DNA from 4 places in the Streptomyces sp. NPDC104202 genome. Region 1 is predicted to be linked to each of the others. Evidence: riboswitches for the same ligand, from Rfam matches in the RefSeq annotation. Region 1 holds a riboswitch; each other region holds the start of a gene.
The links. A riboswitch is a leader RNA that binds a small molecule or an ion and turns the genes downstream of it on or off. The one in region 1 is predicted to bind cobalamin.
Positions count from the first base shown of each region.

Region 1 (2,838 bases):
CGGGCGGTGTCGGCGAGCGGCTGGTCGTCGCGGACGAACGACCAGGCGAGCATGGTGACGGGCCCGGTGAGCATGCCCTTGACCGGTCGGTCGGTGAGCGACTGGGCGTAGGAGGTCCAGCGGACGGTCATCGGGGCGCGGCGGGAGATGTCGCCGGCCAGGATCGGCGGGCGGACGTAGCGGGTGCCGTACGACTGGACCCAGCCGTGCTCCGTGGCGAGGTAGCCGTCGAGCTGCTCCGCGAAGTACTGCACCATGTCGTTGCGTTCGGGCTCCCCGTGGACGAGGACGTCGATCCCGATCTCCTCCTGGTAGGAGATCACGTCGCGGATCTCCTCCTCGATGCGCTTCTCGTAGCCCGCCGCGTCGATGCGGCCGGCCCGCAGGTCGGCGCGAGCGGTACGCAGCTCCCTGGTCTGGGGGAAGGAGCCGATCGTGGTGGTCGGGAGCGGGGGGAGGGCGAGGTGGGCCCGCTGCGACGCGGCGCGCTCGGGGTACGGCTGGGCACGGCGGCCGTCGGCGTCCGTGACTGCCTGGACACGGGCCCGGACCGCGGGGTCGCGGGTGAGGGGGGAGTTCGAGCGGCAGGTGAGTGCGGCGCGGTTGGCGGCGAGAGCGTCGCTGATCGCGTCGGTGCCCACCGACAGACCCCTGGCCAGGGTGACGATCTCGGTCGTCTTCTGCCGGGCGAAGGCGAGCCAGCCCAGGATCTGCGGATCGATCTCCTTCTCGGCGGCGGAGTCGAGCGGGACGTGCAGAAGCGAGCACGACGCGGAGACGTCGACCCGGTCGGCGAGGCCGAGCAGCGTGCCGAGCGTGGCGAGGGACTTCTCCAGGTTGTCGGCCCAGATGTTGCGGCCGTCGACGACGCCGGCGACCAGGCGCTTACCGGGGAGCCCACCGACGGCGGCGAGCGCGTCGAGGTGGACGGCGGCCGGCCCGGTGAAGTCGAGGGCGAGCCCCTCGACCGGCGCCTTGGCGAGGACGGGCAGGGCCTCGCCGAGCCGGTCGAAGTAGGAGGCGACGAGGATCTTCGGCCGGTCGGTGAGTGCGCCGAGATCGCGGTAGGCGCGTGCGACGGCGTCGAGGTCGGCCGGCGTGCGGTCCTGGGTCAGGGAGGGCTCGTCGAGCTGGACCCACTCCGCGCCGGCGGCGCGGAGGTCGGCGAGGACCTCTGCGTACACGGGAAGCAGCCGGTCGAGCAGGGTCAGCGGATCGAAGCCGGCGGACACACCCGGGGCCGGCTTGGCCAGCAGCAGATAGGTGACCGGTCCGACCAGGACCGGCCGGGCGGTCAGGCCGAGCGCGAGTGCCTCGCGCAGCCCGGTGACCTGCTGGGTGGAGTCGGAACTGAAGACGGTGTCCGGGCCGAGTTCCGGCACGAGGTAGTGGTAGTTGGTGTCGAACCACTTCGTCATCTCCAGCGGAGCGACGTCCTGTGTGCCCCGCGCCATGGCGAAGTACCCGGCGAGCGGGTCCGCGGCGACGGCGGCCCGGTGCCGTTCCGGAATCGCGCCGACCATGACGGTGGTGTCGAGGACGTGATCGTAGAGCGAGAAGTCGCCGGTGGGCACCTCGTGCACACCCGCCCCGGTGAGCTGCTGCCAGTGGGTGCGGCGGAGTCGAACGGCGACGGCGCGCAGAGCGTCGGCGGTGACGCTGCCCTTCCAGTAGCCCTCGATCGCCTTCTTGAGTTCCCGGCCCTGTCCCTGACGGGGGTAGCCGTACACGGTGGCCCGTGCTGCCGCGGCTGCGGACTTCGTGGTCACGGAGATCTCCTTCGCGAGATGAATCCCTGAGATCCCGGCGACGGGACGAGAGCGCGAAGGGGTGACGGACCGGACGGTACGAGCGTGCGCCTCGTGGCACGGTCGTCCGCCTGGTATGCACGCCGACCCGCCCACGAGGTCACCGGGATGTCCGCGCGCGGATCGTCCGCGGGCGGGCAGCGGGCAGGTCTTCGGACTCGCGGGCACGTCCTCCTCGTGGAGGGCTCCTACTGGCCGTCGCTTCCCAGGTCCGGTACGTCGGACCCAGTGCTGTGTGACGGCGGTCGTTCCCGCTCACCGCTGCGGGGCAGTCCCGGATTCCCACCGGGTTCCCTCTTGCGACGCATCCCGCCTGGCGGACGGGGCGAACCAGCTGCACGCACCACAGTACGGTGCCGACTCGCCCCGCGGCGGCGGATATCCATGATGCGGACGACCAGAGCGGACGCGACGATCCGATCCGCCTGCGCCGGCGCGGGTCCCACACGCACCGGAGGCCGGGAAGCGCCACACCGCTTCTCGCCCCCCTTCACGTGGAGCTCCGGGCCCTCACCCGGCGCTCCACGCCGCGCCCAACGTCGTCATCCTGAGCCGCCGGGTCTCCCCTCCCGGTCGTACACGTGGAACCCGCGCCCGCTCTTACGAGCGCCGGGTGCCCCCAGGACCCGTCGAAGCCGTCCTCGGCCTCCCGCTCCTTGTCGAGCCGCACCGTGGCGACGGCGGGCAGCGTTCGCTCCGGGTCCTTGCGCGCGCGATCTGGGCAGCCATCCCGCCGATGGGGTGGGCGCCGCGCCGGTGACCGGTGCGTACCAGGAGTTCGGTATACGCCCGCATGAACGGCACGGTCATAGTGACCTGCGCGCGGTCGAGCAGCAGGAAGTCGGTGCGGTGACCGAAGGTCTTGATCACGCTGAACAGGTGGTCCCAGCGGCCGGCGTCGAGGGGAGGTACGTCGAGCACCCGACCACAGAGCCCCGCGGCACCGAGCGCCAGTCCGAGGCATGTGGTCCCCTGACGGCCATCGCGCTCTTGACCACCATCCGCCGATGAGGTGAGAGGTCGCAGAATT
Region 1 covers NZ_JBVJMN010000067.1:16,704-19,541, forward strand. Annotated here, with positions in the region: gene metE (5-methyltetrahydropteroyltriglutamate--homocysteine S-methyltransferase) at 1-1,769, opposite strand, end outside; cobalamin riboswitch at 1,935-2,158, opposite strand; partial or broken gene ACZ60W_RS31565 (malate synthase A) at 2,392-2,711, opposite strand.

Region 2 (2,838 bases), on a different contig from region 1:
GCAAGGGCCGGGCCAGCTATCTCGGCGAACGGTCGGTGGGGCACCAGGATCCGGGGGCGACGTCGTCGGCCCTGCTGTTCACGGTGCTCGCCGAGACCGCGGCGGCCGAGGGCCGGTCCGCCGGGGAGGCGTCGTGAGCCCGGCGGCGGGCGGGGCGGCTCCCGTGGGCATCGTGCTCGTGTCGCACAGCGCCGCGGTCGCCGCGGCCGTCGCCGGGCTGGCCGCGGGGCTCGCGGGCGGCGGGGACCTCGCGCCGCTCGCTCCGGCGGGCGGTCTGCCCGACGGGGGGCTGGGGACGAGCGCGGAGCTGATCTCGGCGGCGGCGAAGGCCGTGGACCGGGGCGCGGGGGTGGCGCTCCTGGTCGATCTGGGGAGCGCCGTGCTCACCGTGAAGGCCCTCCTCGCCGAGGGCGACGAACTCCCGGAGGGGGCGCGTCTGGTGGACGCCCCCTTCGTCGAGGGAGCGGTGGCGGCGCTGGTGACGGCGAGCGCCGGCGGGGACCTCGACGCGGTGGCGGCCGCGGCCTCGGAGGCGTACTCCTACCGGAAGGAGTAGACCTCGGAGGCGCGCTCCCGCCGCAGGGAGCCGACCTCGGAGGCGTACTCCTGCCCCGGGGAGTGCGCCGCGGCGGCGGGTGCGCGGAGTGACGGAGGGGCCGCACCGGGTGGCGACCGTGTTGTGATGTACCTGGTCAACGCACTAATGTCGCAGGGCCTTGGTGTACGGGAAACCGGTGGAGTACCGGTGCGGCCCTCGCCACTGTGATCGGGAGGTCCGGCTCCACCCCCTCGGGGAAGCCACTGGACCGCGACGGGAGACCGTCGCGGTGTGGGAAGGCGGAGTCGGACGGCATGACCGTCAGCCAGGAGACCGGCCAGGGTGCGTTGTCCATCCACGAGGTGCTGGAGAGGGTCTTCCGACCATGCATATAGCCGAGGGGTATCTTCCCCCTGCGCACGCCGCCGCCTGGGGCGTCGCGGCCGCCCCGTTCGTCGTCCACGGGGTGCGCGCCCTGACCCGCGAGGTCCGCGCGAACCCCGAGTCCACCCTGCTGCTCGGCGCCTCCGGCGCCTTCACGTTCGTCCTGTCGGCGCTCAAGCTGCCTTCGGTGACGGGCAGTTGTTCGCACCCGACCGGCACGGGCCTGGGCGCGATCCTGTTCCGGCCGCCGATCATGGCGGTCCTGGGGACGATCACCCTGCTCTTCCAGGCGCTGCTGCTGGCCCACGGCGGTCTGACCACGCTGGGGGCCAACGCCTTCTCGATGGCGATCGTCGGCCCCTGGGCCGGGTACGGCACCTACCTGCTGGTGCGCCGGTTCGGTGCGCCGCTGATGGTCGCCGTCTTCTTCGGCGCGTTCGTCGCCGACCTCTCGACGTACTGCGTGACCAGCGTCCAGCTGGCGCTGGCCTTCCCCGACCCGGGCAGCGGCTTCGCGGGTGCGCTGGCGAAGTTCGGCGGCATCTTCGCCGTGACGCAGATCCCGCTGGCGGTGAGCGAGGGCCTGCTGACCGTGCTCGTGATGCGGCTGCTGACCCAGTCGAGCAAGGGCGAGCTGACCCGTCTCGGCGTCCTCGCCCCGCGGTCGGCCGGGCGCCACGAGGAGGCGGCCGCGCGATGAGCGGGATCAGCCGGAACACCAGGATCAACGCCCTTCTCCTCCTCGCCGTCGCGGCGCTCGCGGTGCTGCCGCTCGTGCTGGGCCTCGGCGACCACAAGGAGGAGCCCTTCACCGGGGCCGACGCCGAGGCGGAGACCGCGATCACCGAGCTCCACCCGGACTACGAACCCTGGTTCAGCCCCCTGTACGAGCCCCCGTCCGGGGAGATCGAGTCGGCCCTGTTCGCCCTCCAGGCCGCACTCGGCGCCGGCGTCCTGGCGTACTACTTCGGCCTGCGGCGCGGCCGTCGCCAGGGTGCGGCGCGGGCCGCGTCGGCCGACGGCGAGGAGCGGGCCGGCGGGAAGGGCGCGGCGGACGACGCGGGCCGGGAGGGCGCCGCGGGCGCCGACGCTCCCGTCCCCGGCCGGGACGCGTAGCCGGCGATGCTGCCCATCGACGCGGCGGCGCACGCCGGCCGCTGGCGTGCGCGCCATCCCGCCGAGAAGGCGCTGCTCGGCTTCGGTCTGACCCTGTGCGCGGTCTGTCTGCCGCCGTGGCCGGGCGCGGTGCTCGTGGCGGCGGCCACGCTCGGGGTGCTGCTCGGTCCGGCCGGTGTGGCGGGCCGTCAGCTGTGGCGGGCGTTCCGCGTGCCGCTCGGCTTCTGCGTCACGGGGGCGGTGCCGCTGCTCTTCGAGGTGGGTGGGGCGCGGGGCCTGGTGGCCCTCGCGCCCGGCGGCCCGGCGCACGCGGTCGAGCTGTTGCTGCGGACCTCGTCGGCCTCGCTCGGCGTGCTGTTGTTCGCGTTCACGACGCCGGTGTCCGACGTGCTCCCCCGGCTGGTCCGGGCGGGTGTGCCGGCGCCGGTGGTGGACGTGGCCCTGGTGATGTACCGGATCATCTTCCTGCTGCTCGACGCACTCGCCAAGGTCCGGCAGGCGCAGGCGGCCCGGCTGGGGCACACCGGCCGTGCCGCGACCTGGCGTTCGCTGGCGGGCCTCGGCGCGACCGCCTTCGTCCGGGCCTTCGACCGGGCGCAGCGGCTGCAGTCGGGGCTGGCCGGCCGGGGGTACGACGGGACGCTGCGGGTGCTGGTGCCCGCGTGCGCCGTCTCCCGCCGGTTCCTCGCGGCGACGGCCGTGCTCCTCGGGGGGCTCGTCGCCCTCTCCCTCGTCCTGGAAAGGCTCCTGCCGTGACACCTCCGCTTCCCCCGACGCCTCCGGGTCGGGCTCCCGTCGTG
Region 2 covers NZ_JBVJMN010000006.1:8,089-10,926, reverse strand. Annotated here, with positions in the region: gene dhaL (dihydroxyacetone kinase subunit DhaL) at 1-137, shown strand, start outside; gene ACZ60W_RS05985 (PTS-dependent dihydroxyacetone kinase phosphotransferase subunit DhaM) at 134-556, shown strand; cobalamin riboswitch at 674-894, shown strand; gene ACZ60W_RS05980 (energy-coupling factor ABC transporter permease) at 924-1,622, shown strand; gene ACZ60W_RS05975 (energy-coupling factor ABC transporter substrate-binding protein) at 1,628-2,038, shown strand; gene cbiQ (cobalt ECF transporter T component CbiQ) at 2,045-2,794, shown strand; gene ACZ60W_RS05965 (ATP-binding cassette domain-containing protein) at 2,836-2,838, shown strand, end outside.
Region 2: linked by a shared signal. The riboswitch ahead of ACZ60W_RS05980 (energy-coupling factor ABC transporter permease) and the one ahead of metE (5-methyltetrahydropteroyltriglutamate--homocysteine S-methyltransferase) in region 1 are both predicted to bind cobalamin.

Region 3 (2,838 bases), on a different contig from region 1:
AACCTCGCCAGATAGGCGGAGGGCGTCACCCCGAAGTGCCGGGCGAACGCCCTCCGCAACGTCTCGTCGCTGCCCAGCCCGCTGCGCGCCGCCGCGCCCGTCACGCTCGCCCCGCCCTCCAGGAGCATCCGGGCCGCCTCCACCCGCACCCGCTCCACGTACCCCGCCGGCGTCGCCCCCGTCTGCTCCCGGAACAGCCGGGCCAGATGCCGGGCGCTCACCCCGGCCCGCCGCGCGAGCACCGGGGCGCTGTGGTCCGCCGCCGGATCGGCGGCCACCGCGTCCAGCAGCGGACGGACCACCGGATGCGCCGTCGGGGGAGTCCGCGAGGCCGCCGAGAACTGCGACTGCCCGCCCGGCCGCTGCAGGAACACCACCAGGTCCCGGGCGACCGCGCGGGCCGCCTCCGGTCCCCGGTCCTCCTCCACCAGCGCCAGACACAGGTCGATCCCGGCCGTCACGCCCGCCGAGCTCCACACCCCTCCGTCCCGCACGTGGATCGCGTCCGGGTCCACCTCGGCCGCGGGGTACCGGCGGGCCAGCTCCGCCGCGTGCTCCCAGTGCGTCGTCGCCCGCCGCCCGTCCAGCAGCCCCGCCGCCCCCAGCGCGAACGCCCCCGTGCAGACCGAGGCCACCCGCCCCGAGCGGGCCGCCAGACCCGCCACGACCGGGGCCACCGCCACGCACCGCTCCACGTCCACCGCCCCGGGCACGATCAGGGTGTCCGCGCCGGTCACCGCCCCCACCGCGAGGTCGGCGCCGATCCGCAGCCCGGCCGAGGTCCGCACGTCCCGCCCGTCGGGCGAGCACACCACCACCTCGTAGCCCGACCCCGCCGTGGCGAAGACCTCCAGGGGCGCGGAGACGTCCAGGAGCCGGACGCCGTCGAACGCGGCCACCACCACCGTGTGCACCGTCATGTGTCCGATTCTGTGGGATGCCCGTCCGTACGGCCATGGCGGGGGTGCGGCCCCGCCGACGAGGCTGGTCCCATGAACGCACTCGCGCTGATCCCCGACAGCAGGCTCGCCGCCGCCGCCACCGAGCTCGTCCGCGACACCACGAGCGACCTCGTCTACGACCACTCCCGCCGCGTCTACCTCTTCGGCGCCCTCCAGGGCCGCGCCCGAGGTCTCGCCTTCGACCCCGAACTCCTCTACGTCGGCGCGATGTTCCACGACCTCGGCCTCGGCCGGGAGCACCGCGGCAGCGGCCGCCGCTTCGAGGTCGACGGCGCCGAGGAGGCCGCCTCCTTCCTCCGCGCGCAGGGCGCCGACGAGGACGCCGTCCGTCGCGTCTGGACCGCGATCGCCCTCCACACCACCCCCGGCGTCCCGGAGTTCATGGAGCCCGAGGTCGCCCTGGTCACGGCCGGCGTCGAGTACGACGTCCTCGGCATCGGCTACGACGACCCCGCCGTCGTCGGCCCCGAGGACCGGGCCGCGGTCGTCGCCGCCCACCCGCGCCCCGACTTCAAGCGACGGATCCTGGAGGCGTTCGCCGAGGGCGTCGCCCCCAAGCCGGACACCGCCTTCGGCAACGTCAAGGCCGACGTCCTGCGCCACTACGTGCCCGGCTTCGTCCCCGGCGACTTCGTGACCACCATCCGCGAGTCGTCCTGGCCGGAGTGAGAGACTGGCCGGGACCCAAGGGCGGCAGGACCCAGGAAGCCGGTGCGAATCCGGCACGGTCCCGCCACTGTGACCGTCTCCGAAAGGAGGCGGAAGCCAGGAACTGACCTGCCGCCTCCCACCGCCGATCGGGGACGTGGAAATCCCCGGAGGAGGCCGTTTCCGCCATGTCCTGGCGTCGCCCGCTGCTGTCCGCAGCCGCCCTGATCCCGCTGCTCGCCGCCTGCTCGGCCGCCCCCGAGGCAGCCGCCCCGCCCGCGAAGCCCGCCGCCGGATTCCCGTACACCGTCACCAACTGCGGTGTGGAACACACCTACCAGGCGCCGCCCCGGCGCGCGGTCACCATGAACCAGCACGTCACCGAGATCATGCTCGCCCTCGGCCTGGAGAAGTCGCTCGTCGGCACCGCCTACCTCGACGACGCCGTCCTCCCGGCGTACCGCGCGGCGTACGACACCGTCCCCGTCCTCGCGAAGGAGTACCCCTCCAAGGAGGCCCTCCTCGCCGCGAACCCCGACTTCGTCTACGGCGGTTACTCCTCCGCCTTCGACGCCAAGGACGGCCGGAGCCGCGACGACCTCGCCCGCTCCGGCATCGCCACCCGCCTCAACACCGAGTACTGCCCCACCGGTTCGCCCTCCCTCGACGACCTCTACCGCGAAGTGCGCGAGACCGGGCGCACGTTCGGCGTGGCCGGCCGGGCCGAGAACTGGATCCGCTCGGCCCGCGCCACCGTCGCCGCCACCGCGCAACGGCTCCACGGCACCCGGCCCGTCTCCGTCTTCGTCTACGACAGCGGCGACAAGACCGCGTTCACCGCCGGCGGCAAGGGCATCGGCAACGAGCTCATCACCCGCGCCGGCGGCCGCAACGTCTTCGCCGACCTCGACAAGGCCTTCGGCGACGCCACCTGGGAGCAGGTCGTCGACCGCCGCCCGGACGTCATCGTCATCTACGACTACGGCACCACCACCGTCGAGCAGAAGAAGCGAAGGCTCCTCGACGACCCCGCGCTCCGGGACGTCCCGGCGATCAGGAACCGGCGGTTCGCCGTGATGCCGCTCTCCGACACCGTCCTCGGCGTCCGCGTCCCCGCCGCCGTCGACAAGCTCGCCGCCCAGCTCCACCCCGCCCGGTGAGCACCGCGCTCCGCCCGGCCCGGACCCCGGCCCGCGCGGCGGCCCCGGGCCCGGGTCCCGCCCGCCCC
Region 3 covers NZ_JBVJMN010000013.1:102,421-105,258, forward strand. Annotated here, with positions in the region: gene ACZ60W_RS12000 (GlxA family transcriptional regulator) at 1-920, opposite strand, end outside; gene ACZ60W_RS12005 (HD domain-containing protein) at 993-1,631, shown strand; cobalamin riboswitch at 1,624-1,757, shown strand; gene ACZ60W_RS12010 (ABC transporter substrate-binding protein) at 1,799-2,770, shown strand; gene ACZ60W_RS12015 (FecCD family ABC transporter permease) at 2,767-2,838, shown strand, end outside.
Region 3: linked by a shared signal. The riboswitch ahead of ACZ60W_RS12010 (ABC transporter substrate-binding protein) and the one ahead of metE (5-methyltetrahydropteroyltriglutamate--homocysteine S-methyltransferase) in region 1 are both predicted to bind cobalamin.

Region 4 (2,838 bases), on a different contig from region 1:
CCTCGTCACCCGCCGCACGGACGCCGTGGCCGTGGTCGTCTCCGATCCGCCCCAGGGCGTGGTCTCCGACGATCCCCTGTTCTCCACCGTGGTGCGCGCCGTCAGCCGGGAACTGGAAGCGGCGGGCAAGCAGGTCGTCCTCATGCTCGCGGAGTCCGACCGCAGCCGCGCCAGGGTGGAGGAGTACGTGGCCGGCCGGCACGTGGACGGCGTCATGCTCGTCGCCCTGCACGGGACGGACCCGCTGCCGGCGGCCCTGGCCAGGACCGGCCTGCCGATCGCCTCGTTCAACCGCACGTCGGCGCCCCAGGTGCCCTACGCCGGCCTCGACAACGTCGGGGGCGCCTCGCTCGCGGTCCGCCATCTGCTGGAGCGCGGCCGCCGCAGGATCGCCGCCGTCACCGGACCCCTGGACCTGTTCGAGGCACGCGAACGCCTCGAAGGCTACCGCGAGGCCCTCCGGGACACCGGCCGCCGGTCGATCGTCGCGCTCGGCGACTTCACCCGGGCGTCGGGAGCCCAGGCGATGCGGCAGCTCCTGGACGACGACCCCGCGCTGGACGCCGTGTTCGCGAGCAACGACCTCATGGCCATCGGGGCGCTGCGGACCCTGCACCAGGCGGGGCGCCGCGTTCCCGAGGACGTGGCCGTCGTCGGCTTCGACGACATCGAGGCGGCCTCGTACACCACCCCGGCGCTCACCTCCGTCCGCAGCCCGATGGCCGACCAGGCCATCGCCACGGTCCACCTCCTTCTCGGACTCATCGAGGGCGGCCCCCGCGAGCCGGTCGTCATCCCGAACGAGCTGGTGGTCCGCGAGTCGACCTGACAGCAGGTCCGGTCCGGCGCCGCCGAGCGGAGGCCGGGCCGGGGCGACGTAGGGTGGGACGCGCAGCTGGTTCGCCCCGTCCGCCAGGCGGGATGCGTCGCAAGAGGGAACCCGGTGGGAATCCGGGACTGCCCCGCAGCGGTGAGCGGGAACGACCGCCGTCACACAGCACTGGGTCCGACGTACCGGACCTGGGAAGCGACGGCCAGTAGGAGCCCTCCACGAGGAGGACGTGCCCGCGAGTCCGAAGACCTGCCCGCTGCCCGCCCGCCGACACCCCTGGCGTGCGGACCAGCCCTGCCGCGACTCGCGAAGGAGAGTTGACGTGGCCGATCCCACCGTCACCAGCCCTGCCCGCCCGCTCAAGACGCCGGACGACTCCCGGGTCGTCCTCGCCCACATCATGAGCGAGCACGACACCAACCTGTACGGCACGATCCACGGGGGCGTGATGATGAAGCTCATCGACGACGCCGCCGCGGCGGCCGCCGGACGCCACGCCGACGGTCCGGCCGTGACCGTCTCCGTCGACCGCATGACGTTCCTCGCCCCGGTCCGGGCGGGCGACCTGCTCAGCGTCGACGCCGGCCTCGAACGCGCCGGCCGGACCTCCATGACCGTCGGCGTACGGGTCACCGCCGAGCGCTGGAACCACTCCGGCCCCGCGACCGAGGTCGCCACCGCGTTCCTCACCTTCGTCGCCGTCGACGCCGACGGCGATCCGCGGCCCGTGCCCGCCCTCGCGGCGTCCCTGCCCGGCTCCTCCTGAGGAACGGGCGACCGGTCCCGGCCGGGTCCCGCGACGGCGTCCGACACCGGCGACCGGCTGGGGGCCGTGATCACACCAGCCCGTCCGCCCCTGGGTGGACACCCTCGGTATCGGGTGTCCGTCTCCGTCTCCGTCTGCACGAACAGCTCCACCGGCCGGGTGTCGATCGTCCACGAGGGCGCGAGCGGTGAGGACGGGGCGTCCGTGAGCTCAGCGTACGTGCCGGACCGCGTGCCTCAGGAGGGCCTGCCGTCCGGACCCCGCGTCACCGCCGTGCTCAGCAGCCGGACGTCGTACTCGGTCCAGCAGTCGGAGATCTCGACGCCGACCTCGCTCCCGCACCGGCCGCACACCAGGTTCGGCCCGTCGAGCCCGTCCCGACGGCAGCATCCGTACAGCCGGGAGGTGTCCGTGTGCGGCCGCAGCAGCACGCCGTCCAGCGGATTGATCACCCAGGTGGGAGCGGAACCGGCCGGGGCGTACGGCTCCGGGTCGGCGGAGAACGCGCCGACGGGGACGGTCGACGGGCCGTAGGTGTAGTGCTCCCTACCCTTCACCCGCGGCAGCGGCCTCCAGGCCCGCTCCACCAGCGGCCGCGACAAGGGAGCCGCGCACGACCGGCATACGAACACGACCTGCACCACCGACACCTCACCCGTTCGCAACCTGCTCCCGCACCGCCGTCTCACACTCAAGCACAGCAGGAGGTCTTGGCCGATCCGCGTACCGGCCCTGGCCGTCGGGTCTTCCGGGCGCCCGGCAGCAGCCACCCGGGGTCGGGCGGGCCGCGCACGGCAGCGGCAGCCGCCCCCTTCGGGCCGGCCGGATCTCCGACGACGGGACCGAAGGGGGCGCATCCGTGGGGAGGGTGAACCGCCCTATCGATCAGCCGAGTTCGGCAGCCACCAGGGTGGCCGCGTCGGCGACCAGGGCGTCGACGGGGGCCGCGTCCTCGGTGAATCGGGTGGTCATCACGGTGAGCACGATCGGGCCGCCGTGGGGCGGCCAGGTGACACCGGCGTCGTTGTTGCCGCCGTAGCGGCCGCCGCCGGTCTTGTCGGCCAGCAGCCAGTCGGCGGGGAGGCCCTTGCGGAAGCGCTCCTTGCTGGTGGTGTTGCCGAGCATCCAGTCGGTGAGCAGCCGCCGGTCGTCGCTCGGGAGCGCGTCCCCCAGCAGGAGGCGGCCGTAGGTGCGCCCGATGGAGTGGGGCGTGGTGGTGTCGGTGTGGCGCCACGGTTCC
Region 4 covers NZ_JBVJMN010000001.1:184,102-186,939, forward strand. Annotated here, with positions in the region: gene ACZ60W_RS00840 (LacI family DNA-binding transcriptional regulator) at 1-829, shown strand, start outside; cobalamin riboswitch at 880-1,103, shown strand; partial or broken gene ACZ60W_RS00845 (acyl-CoA thioesterase) at 1,233-1,565, shown strand; gene ACZ60W_RS00850 (hypothetical protein) at 1,835-2,155, opposite strand; gene bla (class A beta-lactamase) at 2,484-2,838, opposite strand, start outside.
Region 4: linked by a shared signal. The riboswitch ahead of ACZ60W_RS00845 (acyl-CoA thioesterase) and the one ahead of metE (5-methyltetrahydropteroyltriglutamate--homocysteine S-methyltransferase) in region 1 are both predicted to bind cobalamin.